DNA from 2 places in the Succiniclasticum sp. genome. Region 1 is predicted to be linked to the other one. Evidence: a T-box and tRNA genes for the amino acid it is inferred to sense, from the RefSeq annotation. Region 1 holds a T-box; the other holds one or more tRNA genes.
The links. The T-box of region 1 lies ahead of ileS (isoleucine--tRNA ligase). A T-box ahead of a tRNA ligase gene usually reads a tRNA of that ligase, here a tRNA-Ile.

Region 1 (3,413 bases):
CAGTTCCGGCATGTCCGAAAAGGCAACCTTGTCTTTTTCATAATCAAAATCGCTGGTGTTGCCAAGAATGTAACGGATGGTATTACGGATCTTGCGATACGCATCCGACAACTGTTTCATGATTTCTTTGGAGATACGGATATCCTGTTTATAGTCGGCGGAAGCAACCCACAGACGTATGATATCCGCTCCGTACTGTTTGATCAGATCCTGCGGAGCGATGACATTGCCGACGGATTTGGACATCTTACGTCCTTCCCCGTCTACCACGTAACCGTGGGTCAGGACCGAATGATACGGCGCATGGCCGGTCACCGCCACGGAGGTCAGCAGGGAAGACTGGAACCAGCCGCGATGCTGGTCGCTTCCTTCCAGATACATGGCGCAGGGCCATTCCAGTTCCGGACGCTTCTTCATGACGCCCATATGGCTGGAACCGGAGTCGAACCATACATCCATGATGTCTTTTTCCTTACGGAAATGGGTATGCCCGCATTTCGGACACTTGGTATTTTCCGGCAGCAGTTCAGCTGCTTCGTATTTCCACCAGGAATCGCTGCCTTCTTTTTCAAACAGGTTAGCAATCTTTTCAATGGTCGCCTCGTTTACCAGCGGCTCATTGCATTTTTCGCAGTAAAAAATCGGGATCGGCACGCCCCATACGCGCTGGCGGCTGATACACCAGTCGTGACGGTCCGCAATCATATTATGGATACGCGGCTCGCCCCAGGCCGGGATCCACTTTACTTCATTATGGATGGCGTTCAGCGCCGCTTCCCGGAATCCGTCCACCGAAGCAAACCACTGCTCGGTAGCACGGTAGATGATCGGGTTCTTGCAGCGCCAGCAATGGGCATACTGGTGATGGATATTCTTTTTGCCCAGCAGGAAACCAAGTTCAGCCAGATATTTCAAAATCGGCACATTCGCGTCAAACACAAACAGGCCTTTAAACCGTTCGCCGGCTTCCGCCGTCATTTTGCCCTGTTCATCCACCGGGCAGACGATGGGCACATTGTACTTCAGGCAGGTCAGATAGTCCACGTCGCCGTGGCCGCCGGCGGTGTGCACGCAGCCTGTACCGGTTTCCAGATCTACGTAATCTGCTAAACAGATCATAGACTTGCGATGGTTATATTCCGGGAAAGGATGTTCGCATTCCGCATATTCCATCTCGCGGCCTTTTACCGTACCCAGCACGTTCCCCAGGGTCAGGCCCGCTTCCGCAGCTACCGTATTGACCAGTTCGCTGGCCATGAACAGCACTTCGTCACCGTTCTCAACAAAGGAATACTCAAAATCAGGGTTCAGGGTGACCGCCATGTTGCCGGGCAGAGTCCAGGGCGTGGTGGTCCAGATGACAACATACACTGGCCGGCCGTTTACGCCTTCCGGCGTTTTCCCATTGTCTTTTACCAGCGGGAACTTCACATAAATCGTCGGAGTCTTCTGGTCTGCGTACTCAATTTCCGCTTCCGCCAGCGCCGTTTCGCAATGAGGGCACCAGTAAACGGGCTTCAGTCCTTTATAAATATATCCTTTGTTGGCCATAGCGCCGAACACGCGGATCTGCTCCGCTTCAAACGGATGCTGCAGTGTCAGGTACGGGTGATCCCAGTCGCCCAGCACGCCCAACCGTTTGAATTCTTCCCGCTGGATGTCAATAAACTCATGGGCATACGCATCGCACTTGGCCCGCAAATCCAGCGCCGTCATGCTGTGACGGTCCACGCCCATGGCATTCAGACAGGCGTGTTCGATCGGCATGCCGTGGGTATCCCACCCGGGAACATACGGGGTGTCATAGCCCTTGGCATATTTATATTTCATAATAATATCTTTTAACACTTTATTTAACGCATGACCCATATGGATATGGCCGTTCGCATAGGGAGGTCCGTCATGGAGCACCCACTTGGTATGGCCTTCATGCAGCTTTTGTTTCTTTTCGTAAATCTTGTTCTCTTCCCAGAATTTCAAAAATTCCGGCTCGCGTTTGGGCAGGTTGCCCCGCATCGGAAATTCAGTCTCCGGCAAGTTCAGAGTTTTGCTGTAATCCACTTTCTCTTCCTCCTGATTTTTCGTAAAAAAATTAAGTCCCGTCCGAAAAGGGACGAGACTATACGTAACCCGTGGTACCACCCTCATGACAGAATACTTCCGCCACTCGTTCAACGCGATAACGTGCGTCACCCCGTCCATGCTTACTTTGTTTATTCAGCAGGCTGCTCCAAAGTGATCTTCACGCTGCTGAAAATTCTGTCCGGGCTTTCACCCTCCCCGGCTCGCTTTACCATTTCTGCAGGTTACTGTCTTTTTCACAGCAGTTATAGTGTTTTTATGCCCGGCACAAGAACATTATGCCTGTAATGAAGCTATTTTACTACTTTTGAAAAAAAGCGTCAATAGTTCCCAGTTTAAATTTGTGAATGCCATAGCCTTCCTGCATCCCTAAATGAGACAAATCGTTCAGCCGGAATATAGCATGTTCCTTCCATTTGTTGATGCCCAGAACTGACAAGCTGGACGGAAGGATGTCCACCGAAAAATTCAGCCGGTTCACATCGTCTATATCCATACCCAGCCAGGCAAATATAATATTCTGTATTGTCCCTTTATGGGAGATGATAATCAGGTTTTCTTTTTCCCATTCAGCCGCTTCCCGCATTCCGTCAACGGTACGCCGGAAAAACTCGCGCCGCGTTTCCCCACCGGGATAGTTGCGGTGATCCAGTTCCTTCAATGTTGCCGGAGGACAATACAGGCAACGGGCTTCGCTTTCTTTAAGGCCGGCTGCTTTACCGTTATTTTTCTCACGCAGAAAAGCATAATCCTCAACCTGTTTTATGCCCAGCCTTTTTGAAAAAATTACCGCAGACTCATGGGCCCTTTTCAAATCGCTGCACAGGATCCGGAAATGCGGCATTGTTCCGGCAAAATCCTTCGCCAGCTTTTCCGCGGCCGCCTCAATCTGTCTTCGGCCCTTTTCCGTCAGATCCGAATCTGTCCATCCTCCGGTAAAATGCTCCGTATGGTGCGTTGCTTCTCCATGTCGTATAAGAATGATCATATCAGGATTCCTTATTCTGCTCCGGCTTCGGATCAGCAATTTGAGATTCAGTTTTAACAGCTTCCCCAACCGGTTCCGGTTTTGTAACATTGCTTTGGGGTTTCGTTTCCGCCGTCTTCTGCAGTTCATTTAACGCTACACGCAGGTCAGCATTTTTACGGGGAAACCCGTTCCGGTTGAAAACCATCGTGCTGCGGGGTTTAAAACGGGGAAACAGAGGCTTGCGTGATGCATCCGCCACACCAGCGGAATTTGCATTTTTTGTTTCAGCAACTGTTTCGGGAGTTGCTTCTTTTGCCACTTCCTCCTGTGCCGGTTTACTCTCCGGCTCCGTTGTTCCGGT
Region 2 (3,413 bases), on a different contig from region 1:
AGCTGAAGAGCCTGAGCCGGAAGTGAAACCGGAAGAGAAGCCTGCAGAACCCAAGCCGAAGGCAAAGGCGAAAAAGAAAGCCGAAGAGCCGGAGCCGGAAGTGAAACCGGAAGAGAAGGCTGCAGAACCTAAGCCGGAAAAGAAGAAAGCCGCAAAGAAGTCTTCTGCAAAAGAAACGGTTAACGCCGATACAGGGATTCGTGCGCCCGAAACGAGTGCTTCGGAAGATAAAAGCACGTCCAAAAAGAGCACGCCAAAAAATAAGACAAAAAAAGAAGCGGCAAAGAGCGATAAACCGAAAGAAGAGACGCCGGAAACGTCGCAGCTGGTATTAGAAGCCGGAGAAGAACTGCTGGCCATGATGCCGGCGGGTTTCCCTGTGGAAAAACTGCTGGAGCTGGAAAACAGGGGCAAAGCCAACGGGAACTTCCTGCAGGACAGTGAAGTGAATGATATATTGCCTGCTTCGGTCAATACCCCGGAAGCCATCGACTTTATGATGGAGTATTTGCAGAATAAAGGCATCACCATTCTGTATCCGCAGGATGAAGAAGAGGACGATCTGCTGCCTCCGGCGGAAGACGAAGACGTAGAAAAGGAATCCGAAGAAATTACCGAAGCCGAGATTGCTTCTTCCATGACCGTACCGGACGGCATCAGCATCGACGACCCGGTGCGCATGTACCTGAAAGAGATCGGGCGTGTTCCCCTGCTGCAGAGCGAAGACGAAGTGGAACTTGCCAAGCGTATGGACAAGAGCAAACAGATCGAACGGATGGAAGCGGCCCGGAAAAATACGGAGGAGCCGTTAAGATTCAAGACCAAAAAGGAATTTGAAGAGTCCTTTGAAAAGCTGAACGGTCTGCTGGCTGCTGAACAGGCGATTACCGACATGCGTTCGATCCCTGTTGCGTTCCGGAAGTTTGAGGATAAACGCGACAACGGGGAAAAATATACTGTCGCCGATTTTGCAGCGGATACTGTCCAGTTCACAAAAAATGAACGGCTCCGCCTGATGGGTCTGTTGGAAGAAGAAAAACTGAAGTGCACAGACTGGGATAAAGAATGCCCCGAACGGGAAGAGGACAACGGACCCGAACCGCATAACCTGGCAGAAATCAGCCAGCTGATCGAAGCGTCTTCCGCGTGGCTGAAAGTACGCCTGGAAACGATCAGTCCCAAAAGCAAAGTGTACCGTTCAGATAAAAAGAATGCGCAGCGTCTGGAAGAAATCAAAACCGTTTTCGCTGAATTGCTGAAAGAGGTCAAACGCCAGGGAGATGAAGCGAAGAAGTGCCTGTCAGAAGCAAACCTCCGTCTGGTGGTGAGTATTGCCAAACGCTATGTTGGCCGCGGCATGCTGTTCCTGGATCTGATCCAGGAAGGAAACCTGGGCCTGATTAAAGCGGTTGAAAAATTTGATTATAATAAAGGTTTTAAATTCAGTACCTACGCAACCTGGTGGATCCGTCAGGCGATCACCCGCGCGATTGCGGACCAGGCACGGACGATCCGCATTCCGGTGCATATGGTTGAGACCATTAACAAACTGATCCGTGTATCCCGGCAGCTGCTGCAGGAACTGGGACGGGAACCGACTCCGCGGGAGATCGCGGAACTGATGGAGACCACGGAAGACCGGGTACGGGAAATCATGAAGATTGCCCAGGAACCGGTTTCCCTGGAGACACCCATCGGCGAAGAAGAAGATTCCCATCTGGGCGACTTCATCGAAGACCATGACGCCCCGGCCCCGGCTGACGCCGCGTCCTTTGCCCTGTTGCGTGAAAAGCTGAACGAAGTGTTAAGCACGTTAAGCAGCCGCGAACGGGAAGTGCTGGAACTGCGGTTCGGCCTGAAGGACGGCCGGCAGCGGACACTGGAAGAGGTAGGCCAGCATTTTGGCGTAACACGCGAACGCATCCGCCAGATCGAAGCCAAAGCCCTGCGCAGACTGCGCAGCAGCAGCAAGCGTTGTACCCAGCTGCGTGATTTTGTGGCAGACTGATTCCGGCCGTTGCCGTAACAGAATAAACAGCATAAAAAAACAACCCGCTTCCGAAGTGATTCGGAAGCGGGTTTTGTTATCCGGATTGGTGGGCCCGGAGGGATTCGAACCCCCGACCAAGCGGTTATGAGCCGCCGGCTCTGACCAGCTGAGCTACGGGCCCCTGTTTTTCAACAATATTTATTTTACCCGAACTTAAGGGCAGTGTCAAGAAATTATGATAATAATCCTGATTTTAGCTTTTTTTCTTATCCGAAAAGCTTCCTTTTCCGGTGAATCCGTCCTGATAACAGGTCTTTTCTAAAAAAATCTTGAAAAAATGTTAAAAAATGGGATTTTTTTTGTCTAAAGGCTTGCAAACACTGATAAACACTGTTATTATTAACATAGATGCAAAGAAATCCGGCATCTGAAAAATATTTTTGCAAAGGAGTTTTTACGATGAACAAAAAAGAACTTATCGTAGCAGCTGCTGCAGCATCCGGATTATCTCAGAAAGATGTTGAAAAAGCATTAAAGGCTATTACAGAATCTGTTGTAGCAGAAGTTGCCAAAAAAGGCAAAGTACAGTTAATCGGTTTTGGTACGTTTGAAGCCCGCGACCGTGCTGCCCGTACCGGCAAAAACCCGCGTACCGGCGCTGCAATCAAGATTGCTGCCGCTACGGTTCCTGCTTTCAAAGCTGGCAAAGCGTTCAAAGATGCTGTTAATGTTAAACCGGCTAAAAAAGCAAAAGCTAAAAAAGCGAAAAAATAAGTTCTGTGCCCTTAACGGTCTGCCATACAGGCAGACCGTTTTAATTTTGCCTTTTTTACCGTACCCTTCACTGCTTACAACAGGAAAGAGCGTACCTGAAAATTCTTTGTGAAGCCTTTGCATAAGCCTTGCCTCACAAAACGAATGCAGGTATAATTATTTATATGACTGAGTGCAGGGTAGATGGAGATAGAAATGTTACAGATCAGTGAACGCCTGAAAACCGTTGCGTCCATGGTGCCCCCCTGCCATACGGCAGCAGATATCGGTACGGACCACGGCTATGTGCCGGCGTATCTGCTATTGACAGAACAGTGTAAATACGTGATTGCTTCGGACATTGCTGAGGGCCCCTGTGAGGCCGCAAGGGAAACCAGAGATAAATACGGACTGCAGCAGGTCATGGATGTCCGCACTGCGCCGGGGTTGCAGGGACTGAATGCCAACGAAGCGGAGGCCATTGTCATTGCCGGGATGGGCGGGGCAACCATTGCTGCGATTCTGGATGAAAGCCCGGATATCTGCAAAACGGTAAATGCTTTTATCCTGCAGCCCATGAACGCGGCAGGGCTGTTGCGCCAGTGGTTGTGTGACCACGGTTATCGGATTGCGGAGGAGCGCCTCTGCAAGGAGAACGGTCATATTTATG

Region 2: it has a tRNA-Ile gene. The T-box ahead of ileS (isoleucine--tRNA ligase) is inferred to sense a tRNA for this amino acid. The anticodon was not compared.

Annotation. Positions count from the first base shown of each region.
Region 1 covers NZ_DBMCWA010000012.1:39,866-43,278, forward strand. Annotated here, with positions in the region: gene ileS (isoleucine--tRNA ligase) at 1-2,061, opposite strand, end outside; T-box leader at 2,107-2,331, opposite strand; gene ACZOWY_RS07940 (histidine phosphatase family protein) at 2,384-3,070, opposite strand; gene ACZOWY_RS07945 (DivIVA domain-containing protein) at 3,072-3,413, opposite strand, start outside.
Region 2 covers NZ_DBMCWA010000002.1:176,990-180,402, reverse strand. Annotated here, with positions in the region: partial or broken gene ACZOWY_RS01970 (sigma-70 factor domain-containing protein) at 1-742, shown strand, start outside; gene rpoD (RNA polymerase sigma factor RpoD) at 776-2,008, shown strand; tRNA gene ACZOWY_RS01960 (tRNA-Ile) at 2,095-2,171, opposite strand; gene ACZOWY_RS01955 (HU family DNA-binding protein) at 2,450-2,764, shown strand; gene ACZOWY_RS01950 (tRNA (adenine(22)-N(1))-methyltransferase) at 2,960-3,413, shown strand, end outside.